4 regions of the Pseudoalteromonas sp. P80D2 genome follow, and region 1 is predicted to be linked to each of the others. Evidence: predicted binding sites of a transcription regulator. Region 1 holds the regulator's gene; each other region holds the start of a gene.

Region 1 (4,079 bases):
GCGTGTTTCTGAAAAGCGCTTGATCAGAGTTTGGTCATCACTGTCTAAATAGAATAGTGTTGGGTTTGCGAAACCTGGCAGGTACTCAAGAATATCATTAAATTCTTGCTGCTCTTTCGGTAAGTTACGCACGTCGATGCTGACCGCTATTTTATCGTAGTTATCAGACACACTTCGTACGAGCGAAGGCAGTAAATTAACCGGAATATTATCAACGCAATAATAGCCTAAGTCTTCAAGTACTCGTAAAGCGACCGATTTACCTGAGCCTGAGCGACCGCTGATAATTATTAATTCCATTTATGCCTCTGCTGATATGACCTGAAACAGTTGCTGATCGGTAGTAGCACTACGCAGCTGTTTACAAAATTCTTTATCTTTAAGTCTATCAGCAATTGTTGATAAGGTCTTTAGGTGAAGCTGACAGTCACCATCTGGTACGATGAGTGCCACAAAAATATCAACTGGACGATTATCAATTGCATCAAAATTAATAGGGGATTCACTCACTATCACAAATGCATGAGGCTCATCTGCGCCGCTCATTCGGCCATGTGGAATAGCAATACCTCGGCCAATGCCGGTGCTACCTAGTTTTTCTCGGTTGAGTAAAGCATCTAGGATATCTTGTTGCGATAAATGAGGAAGCTGCTGGTGGGCCAGTTCGCTGATATATTCAAGAATTCTTTTTTTGCTATTAAAAAGGACCGCAGCTTTGCTGCAGTCCTGGTTAGTAAGTGAACTTAGTTTCATAATTTAATGTCGAGCTAATTTCTCTTTGTGTTTAATGACTTGGCGATCAAGTTTATCGATCAGTGAGTCAATGGCTGCGTACATATCTTGATGTTCTGTAGAAGCGAACAATTCGCCTCCGTTTACATGTAAAGTTGCTTCTGCTTTTTGGCTTAATTTTTCTACATCTAGAATGACATGAACATTATTAATATGGTCAAAATGCCTTTCTAGTTTCGCAAACTTGGTGTTTACATAGTCTCTTAATGAATCTGTGATTTCTACATGACGACCAGTTAAATTTAGTTGCATAAGCATTTTTCCTTCTATGTAAAACGTCTAAATCAGACTCTTACGCTGATTAGACGGAGGTATTGCTAGAGACTCACGATATTTTGCAATTGTACGTCTAGCTACTTTAATTCCTTGCTCAGCCAATATATCTGCAATTTTGCTATCACTCAATGGTTTAGCTGAGTTTTCTGCAGCGACTAACTTCTTGATTAAAGCGCGTATTGCTGTAGAAGAACACTCACCACCATTTTCGGTGCTGACATGGCTTGAGAAGAAATATTTCAACTCAAAAATACCCCGTGGGGTATGCATATATTTTTGCGTTGTTACCCGTGAAATCGTCGATTCATGCATTTCGACCATTTCAGCAACATCATTTAGCACCATCGGCTTCATTGCCTCAGGGCCATGCTCAAAGAAAGCTTGTTGTTGTTGAACGATACAGTTGGTCACTTTTAATAGCGTATCGTTACGGCTTTCTAAGCTCTTAATAAACCACTTTGCTTCTTGTAAGTGAGAGCGAATAAATTGGCTGTCGCTACTTGATTTAACAGAGCGAGACATCGCCGCATATTGGCTGTTCACTCTAATCTTTGGCATACAATCTGGGTTTAACTCGACTACCCAGCGGCCTTTCACTTTTTTCACTGATACATCAGGTATAACGTACTCAGATTCTTCGCGTACTATGCTATCCGCAGGCTTAGGATTTAAGCTGTGAATAAGCGTCATCACTTCTTTAAGCTCATTTTCTTTAAGCTTAGTCTTTTTCATCAAAGTTCGATAGTCGCGACTCGCTAATAATTCGATATGCTCAGATAAAACCATTTTAGTTTCAGCTAAATATGGCGTATCGGCATCGAATTGGCGTAGCTGAATGCACAGGCATTCTTGTAAACTGCGCGCGCCAATACCCACAGGATCAAATAACTGAATTCTTTTTAAGACCGCTTCGACTTCATCAAGTTCGATTTCTTCTTCATCGTTATTTTGATTAAAGCTTTCGACGATATCTTCACAGCTTACCGTTAAAATACCTGAGTCATCGATAGCTTCTACAATTGCCACAGCAATCGCTTCATCAGTAGGGCTAAATGGCGTGAGTTGCAATTGCCACATCAGGTATTCGTGAAGGGTTTCGGTTGATGCTCCCTGATAGATAGATTCATCTTCAGGCATTGGCCCTGACGATGTTGAAGGGGCGGCACTCATGTACTCATCCCAGGTAACATCCATTGCTAAGTCATCGCTTACGGTGTCTTTATTGAGAGCATCACTACTTTCTTGCTCGTACTCGCTAGGTGCTTCTTCGGCAGACGCGCTGACTTGTACATCGTCAGATTCAGCTTTTTGCTCATTCTTGCCGGTGCTTTCTTCGTTGTAATCCGCTTCTTCCACTTCAAGTAGAGGATTACTATCAAGCGCTTCTTGAATTTCTTGCTGGAGATCCAATGTACTGAGCTGCAACAAACGAATAGCTTGTTGCAGTTGTGGAGTCATTGTAAGTTGCTGGCCCATGCGCAGCTGTAATGATTGCCTCATGTATCCCTAACAATCCTTTTTAAGTTATCGATACCTGTATAAACACAGTTATCGATTTATTGTCATTGTTATAAGTCTAGCAGATGCTCTAGTCGCTGGCGTAATGGTTACAGCCTGAATTGCTCGCCTAGATATACATCGCGTACAGTTTGGTCTGCTAATACGTGCTCAGGTGTGCCTGATGCAATTAGCTCCCCATGAGAAACAATGTAGGCTTTTTCACAAACATCAAGGGTTTCTCGAACATTATGGTCAGTAATTAGTACACCGATACCACGATTTTTTAGGTGCTCAATAATTTTCTTTATATCTAACACTGAAATTGGATCAACACCAGCAAAAGGCTCATCTAAAAGGATAAATTTAGGATTAGCGGCTAATGCGCGAGCAATTTCTACACGGCGTCGCTCACCACCTGACAGCGCCATACCTTGGCTGTCACGAATGTGTTGAATACTAAACTCATCAAGTAAGCTATTGAGTGTTTCTTCGCGGGTGGTTTTATTTAGATCTTTACGAGTTTCTAAAATGGCCATCAAGTTTTGGTAAACCGTCAACTTTCGAAAAATTGACGATTCTTGTGGCAGATAGCCAATACCTAAACGCGCACGGCTATGCATTGGTAAAAGGGTGATATCGTTATCATCAATACTGATTTTACCTTTGTCGCTAGGTACTAGGCCTACAATCATATAGAAGGTCGTTGTTTTACCTGCGCCATTTGGACCAAGCAAGCCAACAATACTGCCAGCTTCAACTTCAAGACCGACATTTTTAACCACTTGGCGGCCTTTGTAGCTTTTAGCTAAAAGCTCTGCTTTTAATGTGCTCATGGTTGGCCTTTATTATCTTTTTTATTTTCAACAGGCACTAAAATAGTGTGTACACGATCTGTTGAATTTTCGTCTTTTTCAGCACTGATCAGCTGCTGTGCCATATCATAGGTAATGCTTTTTGCTGTTACTTTTTGACCTGCTTGAGTAACTTCAGCTTCACCATTTAAGGTTAAGAAGCGTTTTGCAACATCATAACGTACTTCTTCTGCGCTAGCGCTCATTACGGTGCCATCAGCTTGCTTTTCTTCGAAGTAAGCAGGCTTACCTGTGGCAATAATCAACTCTACTGTACCTTCGGTGTCACCGCCGTGTGCTTCAAGGCGTTCAGCGGTAATACGACGATTACCATGCACGATCTCTACGTTACCTTCAAATATGCCAACGCCATCTTTTAGTTTACCTACTTGGCGATCTGAGCTAATGCTAATTTGAGCGCCAGTTTGCTCGGCAGCTGCGCCCGAAAAGGCAATCAATAAGCTTGGGATCAGGAGTAATTTCTTCAGTTTATTGGTCATAGTATATGGTTCGTGTATGGTTAGTTAACTCAACAATTTCGGTTTTTAAATCGGCTTTTAAGCCTTTACCGGTAATCTTTAAATTCGGTCCTGTTAGTGTCACAGGTTGCTTAGAAAACATGGTCATTTTATCAATGTCGACATTAATGTTTTCTGCTTT
Region 2 (4,079 bases), on a different contig from region 1:
AACTCGCTGTAGTCACAGGCTCAGGCTGTTTACTGCTACAACAAGATGTTGATTCTGAGTCTTTTTCATCTGATGCTGTATTTTGATGCTGATGAAGTTCACTGTCTTTCCCCACTAAGACACCGGCCATAATGGCACTGCACACGGCGGCAATAGGACGTATCACCGCCATAAATGGGCCAAGCAACACATAAGATACCGAAACCGAATCGACCCCAGTTTCAGGGGTTGAAACTAAAAATGCTGTGGTAGCACTTTTTGACGCCCCTGCCCTTCTTAAACCAATGGCCGCAGGGATCACACCACATGAACACAATGGCATTGGAGCACCAATAAAGGCTGCTTTAACTGTGGTCCATAACCCTTCTTTGCCTAAATGCCGGTTAAGAAAGTTAGCAGGCAAATACACATTGAGAAGACCTGCTATGAATAAGCCCAGCATTAACCAAGGTGCTGAAAGTAAAAACAGATGCCAAAAATTATTGAGTAAGTCCATCGATATCCTCCAGCGTTGTTAGTATTGAGCAGTTTTCAGCAGGCTCTTCTCCGCCACAACATTTATCTGCCAATAATGAAAGTGAGTCATAAAAGCGAGTAAGCTCTGCAATTCGCTGTGCAACGAGATCACGTTTTTGTATCGTCATCTCTTTAACTTCATGGCAAGAATGCTGATCTTTATGAAACTTAATTTGCAGTAGTTCTTTGATCTCAGCCAGACTAAAGCCAACATTCTTTGCTCTGAGAATAAACGCCATTTGTTTATAGTCATTCTCAGAATAAAAACGATATCCCACGTCTGAACGCGAACTAGGCGTTAACAAACCATGCTTTTCGTAGTACCGTAGCGTATCTGTTGAGACACCCAACTGACGGGCAAACTCACCTATTTTCATCACCGTCTCCATTGTGAAGCGTTTATTTATTATGCTCACTATAAACCTTGGAGTACACCCCAAGGTCAAGCAATAAATTAAAAAAGGAAAGCACATGAATATTACTGTCCTTGATGCAGCGACATTAGCCAACACTTCGTTAGATGCCTTAGCGCAATTAGGTAAGTTAACCTGTTACGATTTAACCGCTCAAGAACAGGTTGTTGAGCGCTGCCAAGATGCCGATATCGTTATCAGTAATAAAGTGGTGATTGATCAGAACGCCATGAGCAAATTAACTAATTTAAAATTAATATGTGTTGCAGCGACAGGGACTAACAACATTGATTTAGGTGCAGCCAAAGAGCATAACATCGCAGTGACCAATGTCGCGGGCTATTCAACACCGAGTGTGGTGCAGCATACCTTTACTCTCATCACTAATTTACTTGGCAATACTCACAGATACATTAATGATTGCCAGCAAGGCTTATGGCAGCAAAGCCCGATCTTTTGCCGTTTAGATTACAGCTTTAATGAAATTGCCGGCAAAACACTGGCTATTGTTGGCTATGGCTCACTGGGTAAAGCCGTTGCCGATGTAGCACGCGCCTTTGGTGCCGATGTCATCATTAGTGAACGAAAAGGCCAAACGCCTCGTGAAGGTCGTGTTAGTTTCAATTATGCCCTAACCACGGCCGATATTATTAGTGTTCACTGCCCGCTAACTGATGAAACACGCAACCAAATCGCTGCGGCAGAATTAAGCATGATGAAACCGTCAGCTATCATCATTAATACTGCTCGTGGTGGGATCATCAATGAAGCCGATTTAGCTGACGCATTAGCTAATAATGTCATAGCCGGAGCTGGTGTTGATGTACTCAGTAAAGAACCCGCAGAGCAAGAAAACCCGCTGGCACTATACAAAGGTGCAAACTTATTACTTACCCCACACATTGCATGGGCGAGCCAAGAATCTATTGTGCGCTTAGTTAACGAAATTGCGTTAAATATCCAAGCATTTAATCAAGGCGAAACACGTAACAGGTTGGTCTAAATCGCAATTTATTAGTCAATAGAGCTAAGTAGTTAGTAATTTATTACTTAGCCCATTGACTAAAAATAACCTAACCAATTGATTCATTTGTGATTTGTAAGTTTGGCAAGCAGTTTGCTATCAAGTGGATAACTATAAAACAATTTCTTCGGGATAAAATAACATGAAAAAAGCACTTCTTATTGCCGCGCTAACTGCTCCATTTTTAACTGGTTGTGTCATTGCTGTTTCTGACGGTGAAGCCGACACACATTGGGCTGGTAACTCTTCTAGCTGGCAAAAACAGCATAAAAATAACCGTGAAGTGATTTCTAATCTTGCATTAGATACGAGCTACCAAACTGTATTAAATAAACTAAATACACCTAACTTTACCGAGCTATTAAAGCAAGGCGATGATGTTTATCAAGTATTATTCTATGCAACGCATAGCATTCACTCTGATGGCAAGATGACTAAAGATGAGTGTACGCCACTCGTATTTAAAAATGATAAGTTAATTGGCGTGGGTGATACGATTTATAAATCACTTAGCAATGGTTAATAAATAGTTTGAAACGGGTGAGTAGGCTTTGCCTACTCATGTTCATTTACTGCGATCATTCTCGATACTATCTGATCTCGTCCGGCATCTTTAGCCTGATAAAGACCTAAATCAGCTTCTTCAAGCAAAGTTTGTTCTGCATAAACCTGACCATTTTCTGTGGTCGCAATACCAATACTAATTGTGACATGGTCGGCATTTAGCGACGCTTTGTGTGGGATGTTTAAATCATTCACAGCATTGCGCAGTTTATTTGCAAACGATATAGCCTCTTTAGCTGAAGTATTGGGTAACACCGCAGCAAACTCTTCACCACCATAACGAGCAACAAAATCACTGCCTCGTTCACAAGATCCAACTAAGGCATGAGCAATTTGTTTTAAGCAATCATCACCTGCTCGGTGACCATAGCAATCGTTGTAACGCTTGAAGTGATCAACATCCATCAATAACACAGATAACGGGGTTTGATCTCGACGGCAACGACGCCATTCTCGCGCTAAATTTTCATCTAAATAACGTCGGTTTGGGATCTCGGTTAGGCCATCAATTGAGGCGAGCATCTCGAGTAAGTCATTTTTTTGTTTGATCAGCAGCTGATTACGCACTCGAGCACGCACGATAGCAGCACTAAATGGTTTAGTGATGTAGTCCATCGCGCCTAATTCAAGGCCCTTCGCTTCATCATCGTGACTGGTATTGGCAGAAATAAATATTACAGGCAGCATACTGGTAGTTGCGCTTTCTTTTAACTTAGTAAGCACTTCATAGCCGTCAATGCCTGGCATCACAATATCCAAGATCAACAAATCAACAGTTTGCGTTTTTAAAAACGTTAGTGCTTTTTCGCCACTCTCAACACAAAAAACATCATAGTCTTGCTGCAATGTTTTCTCTAATACCAAGCGGTTTAACGGATCGTCATCAACAATCAGTACCTTGGCTCTTTTCAACATCAGTAGATCCTTGTTCGATGATAAATGCGATGACCTGTTTCATTTGCCACTGCAACTCATCATTTAATTGTACGGGCAGTTCGCCATCTGCTTTAAGCCTAGCTTCACATTGCTGAGCGCACGCTGACAATCGCTTAAAACCGAGATTTCCGGCTGACCCTTTTACATTATGAACCACACGGACCAACTCATCGGTAGTTTTTAATGTAGAGATTTGTAATAACTGCTCTGCTGCCATAGTCGCAAACTTCGACAACATAGTTAATACTAACTTAGTATTGTTTGCAAACTGAGACAGTATAAAAGCTTGATCAAAAAAGACTTCTTTTGTGTTATCAAGTTCACTCATTGCTAAAAACAACTTACTAGCAACAATCGGTTTAGTTAAATGCTTATTCATACCCGCCGCGATTGAATGCTCAATATCTTCGCTTTCACTGTGTGCAGTGAGTGCGTAAATCGGCATTTGTTCTTTGGTGAATGACTGACGAATAATACGCGTGGCCTGACAACCATCCATTTCTGGCATCTGAATATCCATAAAAATGAGATCGGGCCTTAAGCTATTTGCCAGTTCAATGCCTTTTTCACCACTATGTGCACACACAACGGTGACATCAATTTGCTCTAAAATGCTCTTAATAATG
Region 3 (4,079 bases), on a different contig from region 1:
CTTTGTTGCGGGCAACTTCAGATTCAAACGCGGTCGTATCTAGGCGCATTAAAATATCGCCCTCAGTGACACTTTCACCTTCCTCTACAAACACTTTCGCTACACGGCCTGTCACTTCTGAGCGCAGTTGCACTTGGGTGTTAAAGACTAGGTTGCCAGAGGCTAAAATTGAATCGGCAATATTGCCTTGTTCAACTTCTGCAATATGCATTTCTGGTGCATCTTTATTGCCTGTGACTTGTTTTGAAATCAGTAAAGCGACAAATGCCGTAACAGCGAGGCCAATAATAATGGCTTTTTTCATGTTACTTCCTTGGTAGTTAAGAGCGGCATATTGCCGCTCAAAGCAGAATTAAACGAGAGCGATTACAGTCCAAATACCGTAAATAACAATACTTGGTAGAGCTGCAAACAGTAGCGCTTTATTGAAAGTGAAATTAGTCCAGCTCTTTAAACCGATAGCTGCGATGAAAATACCCCAAATAGAAAAGATATTGAGACTTTCAAGTAAGGTGTAAAATGGGTGGCCAATTTCTAAACCAATTAAAAGTTGGTTAATCGAAGCATAGTTAAATAACGTCTGTGAGATTTGGTCGGTACTCGCAGTTAATACTAAGATGAGTAAACCAAGACTTGAGATAATCATTGGCATCATGGTCCACACACCAAAGCCATACCACGCACCATAACCGTAGTTAGCTTCTGGATCTTGCTTAGATACAAATAGGTAGTAGCCTGCCATTAGAGCATTAATAACAGCCAAACCAATGATGCCACCAAATATAGCAAACCATACTTGCATATCTATGGTTTGCTCCATGCTTTGGCGAATCATTTTTTGTTCTGCAATTGTGGCATCAACACTGGCTGCAGCCACTTGTTGATCGATTAAAAACTGCGGGTCAGCTTTATTGTAAAAAGCAAACATGCTGGCAGCGAGGATGCCTGCAAGTAAAATAAAGGCAACAAAAGACCAACCTTTTGCTTCTTTTAAACCGTTAAAGGCTTTATTCGGGCTGATAAAAATATCAACCAAAGCAGTCATGACATTTGATGATTTCATTTTTTATTCCTTGTTTTATAACATTTGTTTTTAGGTACTAAAATATCCTGTTTAGTAACAAATTAGCAATTTGTTTTGTAACTGTATGTTAACAGCTGTGATTAGTAAATCTGTGATATGGTTAAAAGATTAATTTGAGTCGAATTTATTAGGAATAGTAGGTCGTTATGGTGAATAGCAATGGTCGTTGTATTGATGAGTTGGTATTAGGGTTCTGGCGCTTGCTAGATTGGCAAATAACGCCACAGCAATGCTTAAGTTTTTTAGAAAATGCAATCGATATGGGAGTTTCACATACTGATCATGCTGACATCTACGGTGAATACGGTTGTGAAGCCGAATTTGGTAAAGCACTTAAACTAAAACCAAGTATTCGTGATGAAATCAAAATAATCACTAAATGTGGTATTAAGCCTGCGTTTGCAAGCCTAGGATTACAAGGCAAAGCAAACCATTATGATTCAAGTGCCGCGCATATAATTGCCTCAGCACAGCAGTCACTTAAAAACTTCAACACTGATCGTTTAGATGTATTACTTATCCATCGCCCTGATTACTTAATGAACGCCGATGAAATGGCACAAGCATTTAATACCCTAAAAGCAAATGGTGACGTGATTGATTTTGGTGTATCTAATTTTACCCCATCGCAACTTAGCTTGTTGCAGTCGCGTTTAGACTTTGAGCTTGTGACTAATCAAATTGAGTTTTCACCTTACGAAATGAAAGCCCTTGATGATGGAAGCTTAGACCAATGCCAATTGCTCGATATCAAACCTATGCTTTGGTCACCATTAGCTGGGGGTCGTATATTCTCAAGTGATGATGAAAAAGCGGTGCGTTTACGTGCAGTGTTGGAGCAGGTTGGTGCTGAAATTGGCGCCACAGCCATTGATCAAGTTGTTTATGCTTGGCTGTTAATGCACCCAAGTGCACCGTCTGTGGTACTTGGTACGGGTAATATTGAGCGTGTTAAATCAGCTGTTGAAGCTAAGCAGCTTACTATGAACCGTGAACAATGGTATCGCATTTGGCAAGGCTCAACCGGGCATAGTGTGCCTTAATATATAGCCCAAAACGAGAAAAGGGCCTTAACGGCCCTTCGTGTTGCAGCAAGTAACACATTCTTTATAAAGTGAAGTCAACCGCGTAAGCGACATACACTTTTACATCTGAACCATCAATGTCGTTGTCTGAAAGACCGAAAGTAAAGCCGTCTTTCGACACTGAAACACCGTAGTCGATGATGTCATCATCACCAATGAAATCCCCTGAGTAATGACCTAAGTGAAGGGCCATTTCTGCACCGGTACTGCCAACTGGGAAACTGTAGTCAGCATTTAAATATAGAGAGTCACCAAAATCTGTACCGTCACCGCTTGCTGCTGATGTTGCTAGGACTGCTGCACCAAAGGTGAAGCTACCCATGCTAATGCTACCGTAGATTTCTGAGAAGTCTGCATCTGTGTAAGACGCTGCATCTGGGTATGCATAATAAATGTAGCCAACATCGTAGCTAAAGGTTTCATTGATTTCACCGCCAAAACCAGCATAAAGGTCTAGCTCGTAAGTCATGTCGTCAGCCCAGCTAGCATTCGATACCCAAGTACCCGCATAAAAGCCAGATTCACTTGCGTAGTCGATACCACCTTGGATTGCAGCATCACCGCCGGTTTGTTCTTGACCACGCCATAAGTAGTTTGAAGTTGCCGCAGCGTTTGCTGTGACTTCTGCATAGCTATATGTTGAGCTCAAAGTTAATAGCGCAAGGGCGCTTGCTGCGACCGTTTTTTTTAGTTTTAGCATGTTTCTGTATCCTGTTGTTATGTTGATTTTGTCCCATTTTCAGATTGCAGTCTGGTTATTATTTGAGGACATTTTCTATGTGTTGTCTGGATACGATATTGCACTGGTTGTGCCAAGTTAATTTCGAACGGGATATTTTATGCTTAAAGGCTTTAAAAACAGGCTTTTAAACTTGTTTAATTGTGAAAAGGATGGTTATTTGAATTGTTCATGCGCACATGTGTGGTGCAAAAAATAACCCGGTTGCACAATTGCGAAGCAACCGGGTTTTGCTTATTTGAGAGTAACTTAGCCGAAAATTGCACGCATTAGAGTAATGGTTTCTTCAACACTGCGGCCTTTTTCAACTTCACTGATGATTGAATCGCGCTTAGCTTTGATATGTTCAGGGATATCATCACTTGCTAATGCTCGGTCCACCAGTATCTCTGCTGATTCTTTGCCACGGCGTACGGTCTTTTTACCTGCTGAGCTTGTGGTACTCTTAGGTTTGTTTAACAACTTAATATAGTTAGAGTTATCAGCGGTACTTTTATCTGCATAATAAAAGAAGCTAGGCAATAGGGCTTTGATTTCAACCAGAGATTGTTCAAGCTCATTTGCTGCACTGGCCATTTTGAACCAAGGCATACTATGAATGGCTTCAACAACATCTTGCCAGTAGCGCTCAAAATCGCGGTTATTTAGCTTAGTAATGCCTAATGCCGCACAAAGGGCATCAAGTTTACTATTTACGATTGGTGTAAACACGTCAGGTCGGCGCATCGCAAGTAAGCGAGTAGCAGGAGCAAGCGTTGGCTTTTCATCGCTGCCATTAAATGCCATGAAGTAAGCAACCATAAAATGCTGATAATGTTCTTGCGTTACTTCACCCTCAAGTGGAATGTGTACAAGCGCCTCATCGAACGCACCTGGTAAATCACTCAACATTTGGTGGAAACCTTTTGCGTTCTTAGTAGAAGCAAACCATTCAACGTCGAAGTTATAGCTGCTTGGATCAAGCGAGGCACTGTGTTTACCTGAAAACGCTAAACGGTCTTCTGGGATCATCTCTTTTAGGGATTGCGATTTAATTGCAGCAATGTAATTAGCTAAACGTAATTGCTCATCAAGGGCTACAAGCTCTTTATGCTGCTCGATAAAGCCTGCGATTACAGGCCATGGCGCAACCCTTAATGTTTTTAACTGCAAAAAGCTGATTGCAGAAATT
Region 4 (4,079 bases), on a different contig from region 1:
GTGACTTAGGTGAGCGTATTGTCTTTATTGCTGATGACTCTGCAGTAGCTCGAAACCAAGTTAAGCGTGCGCTTGAACCTCTAGGTGTACAAACTGAACTAGCTAAAAACGGAAAAGAAGCGCTTTTACGTTTAAGAGAGATTGCTCAGCTCGATTGTCAAAATGATATTACTGAACGTGTTGGTCTATTAATATCTGATGTAGAAATGCCAGAAATGGACGGTTATACCTTAACCGCTGAAATTAAGGCTGATCCAAAATTATCACCTTTGCATGTGATCTTGCATACCTCTTTAAGTGGGGTGTTTAACCAAGCAATGATCGAAAAAGTGGGTGCTGATGATTTTATTGCAAAATTTAACCCAGATGAATTAGCGACAGCTGTGAAGAAGTGGGTTCATTGTGATTAATTATTTATAGGTGGTATTACTTTGGAAAATAAGCATTTACAACAAAGCGAATACGATCAATTCCGCTCTTTTTTAGAGCAACAATGTGGCATTGTGCTTGGCGATAATAAACTTTATTTAGTTAAAAGCCGCCTTGCGCCGCTTATGGCGCGTTTTAATGTTGAGTCTTTATCACAGTTGGTAAGTAAAACACTAAGCCCTCATGAGAGGCAGCTTCGTGCCGCTGTCGTTGATGCGATGACAACCAATGAAACGCTTTGGTTTCGTGACCAATATCCGTTTGAGTTATTGAAAACAAAACTATTTCCTGAGCTTAAAGATGTGCGTAGGCCACTAAAGATATGGTCAGCGGCAAGTTCATCAGGACAAGAGCCGTACTCAATTGCCATGTCGGTTGCCGAGTTCCAATCTAAAAACCCAGGCGTATTAAAGATGGGTGCGCAAATTATTGGCACTGATATCTCTAATACCATGCTTGATATGTGCAAGAATGCTGAGTATGACTCGCTAGCCCTTGCTCGTGGCTTGTCGATGGAGCGTCGTCAAAAGTTCTTCAAGGACAGCGGTAATGGAATGGCTCAGGTAGTTGACCCTATACGTAAAATGGTCAGCTTTAGACATTTAAACTTACTCGATTCATATGCCCTAATGGGCAAGTTTGACATCATATTTTGCCGTAATGTGTTAATTTACTTTTCACCAGAAGTAAAAGCTAAAATCATTTCGCAATTTGCTCAAGCTTTAAACCCGAAAGGTTACCTGTTTTTAGGTGCGTCAGAATCAATGGCGGGCTTAAGTGATAGCTTTGATATGGTTCGTTGTAACCCCGGTATCATCTATCAGAAAAAGTAAACTCTCCTTAGCAACCTAGCCCTTAGGTTGCTAAATTTACCTATTTTTCAGTCTCTTATATAAATTAAATCACTCCTAAATTTTTGGCTTAGCTTTTGCATTAACCACTACAGAGTCAATTTTTTGGAGATGGTTATGGCTATCAGTTTTGATAAAGCATTTGGTGTTCATCCTCATGCGATGTTGATCCGTTCACAACGCGCTGAGTTATTAGCGACAAATATCGCTAATGCTGATACGCCGGGCTATAAAGCGAAAGATATCGATTTTGCCTCGGCATTAAAAGCGGCAAAAAGCAACCAGCAAGGCGGCAATAGCATGGTAAGAACCGATGCTAAACATATTGCCGGGGGCAGTCGTTTTGTTGGCAGTGCAGAAATGTTTCGTACGCCAAATCAAGCAGATACAGGTGATGGTAACTCAGTCGATATACAAGTGGAACGAAACTTGTATGTACAGAACTCATTAGAGTATCAGGCAAGCCTGCAATTTATGAGTAGTAAAATTAAAGGCCTTAAAAAAGCCCTCGGTAGTCAAGGAGCTTAATCATGAGTTTGTATAATGTTTTTGATATTTCAGCAACCGGTATGAGTGCACAAAATGTTCGCTTAAATACCACAGCCAGTAATATCTCGAATGCGAATACGATTAGTTCCAGCCAAGATCAGACATACCGAGCGCGCCATCCTGTTTTTGCTGCAGAGCTGACTAAAGCGTCATCATCACAAAGCAATCCTCAGGGCTCTTCTGTTGGCGTTAAAGTATTAGGTGTTGTAGAGAGCGATAAACCTCTGCAAATTGAATATAACCCGAACCACCCAAGTGCGGATGAAAATGGTTATATCTACAAACCTAACGTTAATGTTGTAGAAGAAATGGCAAATATGATTTCAGCCTCTCGCTCTTACCAAACAAATGTGCAAGTTGCTGATGCAGCTAAGCAAATGTTAAGTAAAACACTGTTGCTTGGGCAGCGGTAACCGAGGATAAGTTATGAGTAACGACATCAGCAGTGCGTCATCAACGTATTTAGATAATTTACGTTGGCAAGACAATCAAAATAAAACAGAAGAGAAAGATGATACTTTAACGCAAGAAGACTTCTTCTCACTTTTAACACAACAGTTGTCGTTTCAAGACCCAAGCAAGCCAGCTGACAACGATCAAATGATTGCGCAGATGACGAATTTCACTATGGCTGAGGGTATTTCAAACTTAAATGAGAAGTTTGAATCACTCACTGCATCAATGACATCTAACTCTGCCTTACAGGCTTCAACGCTTGTTGGTAAGCAAGCGTTACTTGAGTCTGACACCATTGATTTTGATGGCGAAAATCTCGCTAAAGGTTCTGTGGTTGCAGAAACCGCTGTTGAATCTTTAACGCTAAGAATAACGGATTCATCAGGCCAGTTAGTGCGTACCATTGAATTAGGTTCTCAGTCAGCGGGTGCACTTCGTTTTGAATGGGATGGTAAAGACAATGATGGCAATGTGCTACCTGAAGGTGAATATGACATCAGTGCTGAAGGCTTTGTAAATGGAGACTACAGCAGTATGCCAATGGCGACCTTTAAGAATATTGAAAGTGTCAATATTAATGGCGCAAGCGGCATTATCGTAAATACAAAAGAGGGTGCGGTTAGGCTAACTGATATAGCTGAAATCGCATAAGTAAAAAAGGTTTGGGTTAGCTTAGGCTAAGAGATAGGTTAGAGGTGAGTTATGAGCTTCAATATTGCATTAACAGGCTTAGCAGCCGCGCAAAAAGATTTAGACGTTACAGCAAATAATATTGCTAACGTGAACACTACAGGCTTTAAAGAGTCTCGTGCAGAGTTCGCTGATGTATACGCATCATCAGTATTTAGTTCTGGTAAAACAAAAAATGGTGACGGTGTAAGAACGACAATGGTGGCACAGCAATTCCACCAAGGTTCGTTATCTTTCACAAATAACTCTCTTGACTTAGCGATCACTGGTGAAGGTTATTTCGCAATGGCGAATGACCTAGGTGCGCAAGACTTCACATATACTCGTGCAGGTGCGTTTAAATTAAATCAGGATAACTTTATTGTTGATGCAAGCGGTAACTACTTACAAGGTTTCCCTGTTGATGAAGCAACTGGTGATACCACTTCTGTTAGCTTAAGTACATCTTCAGCGTTACAAATTCCTGATGCATCAGGTTCACCTCGTGCAACCACGAATGTTTATTCATCATTTAACCTTGATTCACGTGCCTCTGCGCCAACAGTGACACCGTTTGATCCTGAATCAAGTGCTACATATAATAGTTCAACATCAACAACTGTGTATGATTCATTAGGTGAGCCACATATTTTACAGTTCTTCTTCGTTAAAACTGATGCAGCTGTGACAGGTAATGACAATGAGTGGCAAGTATACGCCACACTGGATGAAAAACCATTTGATGCAAGTGGTGTAGAGCAAACAACAACGCCTTATACACCACTAACTACATTCCAATTTGATTCAAGTGGTTTACCACTTAACACGGATGGTGTTGCTAATACTGATGCATCATTTAACCCATTAACTTTACCAAATGGCGCAGGCGCTGCGACAGGTTTATCTGACTTACTATCTAATGGTGCTAGTTTCCCTGATGATGTAACGATGAACTGGCGTGATGAAGCGGCAACAGCGAATAAAGTACCTACTCAATATGCTAGTAACTTTGAAGTAAAAGCACTGGAACAAGATGGTGCGACTGTAGGTCGTCTATCGGGTATCGATATCGGTTCTGACGGTAAAATTGTTGCTTCATACAGTAATGGTGACACTTCATTCTTA

What was found. The regulator sigma-54, encoded in region 1, starts transcription at its own class of promoters, with help from an activator protein. The targets are predictions, from matches to a motif close to GTTGGCACGNNNNTNGNNT.
Region 2: the regulator sigma-54 is predicted to act here: its motif matches at 2,034-2,052, upstream of VRK28_RS09460 (DUF3192 domain-containing protein).
Region 3: the regulator sigma-54 is predicted to act here: its motif matches at 2,968-2,986, upstream of VRK28_RS10345 (TorF family putative porin).
Region 4: the regulator sigma-54 is predicted to act here: its motif matches at 1,345-1,363, upstream of flgB (flagellar basal body rod protein FlgB).

The regions. Positions count from the first base shown of each region.
Region 1 is NZ_JAZDAR010000026.1:456,259-460,337, reverse strand. It holds gene rapZ (RNase adapter RapZ) at 1-300, opposite strand, end outside; gene ptsN (PTS IIA-like nitrogen regulatory protein PtsN) at 301-753, opposite strand; gene hpf (ribosome hibernation promoting factor) at 757-1,044, opposite strand; gene VRK28_RS06900 (RNA polymerase factor sigma-54) at 1,072-2,568, opposite strand; gene lptB (LPS export ABC transporter ATP-binding protein) at 2,676-3,401, opposite strand; gene lptA (lipopolysaccharide transport periplasmic protein LptA) at 3,398-3,919, opposite strand; gene lptC (LPS export ABC transporter periplasmic protein LptC) at 3,909-4,079, opposite strand, start outside.
Region 2 is NZ_JAZDAR010000034.1:111,034-115,112, reverse strand. It holds gene VRK28_RS09475 (SO_0444 family Cu/Zn efflux transporter) at 1-496, opposite strand, end outside; gene zntR (Zn(2+)-responsive transcriptional regulator) at 480-893, opposite strand; gene VRK28_RS09465 (D-2-hydroxyacid dehydrogenase) at 988-1,932, shown strand; gene VRK28_RS09460 (DUF3192 domain-containing protein) at 2,096-2,476, shown strand; gene VRK28_RS09455 (diguanylate cyclase) at 2,509-3,432, opposite strand; gene VRK28_RS09450 (response regulator) at 3,401-4,079, opposite strand, start outside.
Region 3 is NZ_JAZDAR010000037.1:11,776-15,854, reverse strand. It holds gene VRK28_RS10360 (efflux RND transporter periplasmic adaptor subunit) at 1-304, opposite strand, end outside; gene VRK28_RS10355 (YIP1 family protein) at 353-1,063, opposite strand; gene VRK28_RS10350 (aldo/keto reductase) at 1,234-2,127, shown strand; gene VRK28_RS10345 (TorF family putative porin) at 2,192-2,869, opposite strand; gene VRK28_RS10340 (hypothetical protein) at 3,158-4,079, opposite strand, start outside.
Region 4 is NZ_JAZDAR010000047.1:155,306-159,384, forward strand. It holds gene VRK28_RS12690 (chemotaxis protein) at 1-410, shown strand, start outside; gene VRK28_RS12695 (CheR family methyltransferase) at 432-1,262, shown strand; gene flgB (flagellar basal body rod protein FlgB) at 1,398-1,808, shown strand; gene flgC (flagellar basal body rod protein FlgC) at 1,811-2,242, shown strand; gene VRK28_RS12710 (flagellar hook assembly protein FlgD) at 2,256-2,936, shown strand; gene flgE (flagellar hook protein FlgE) at 2,988-4,079, shown strand, end outside.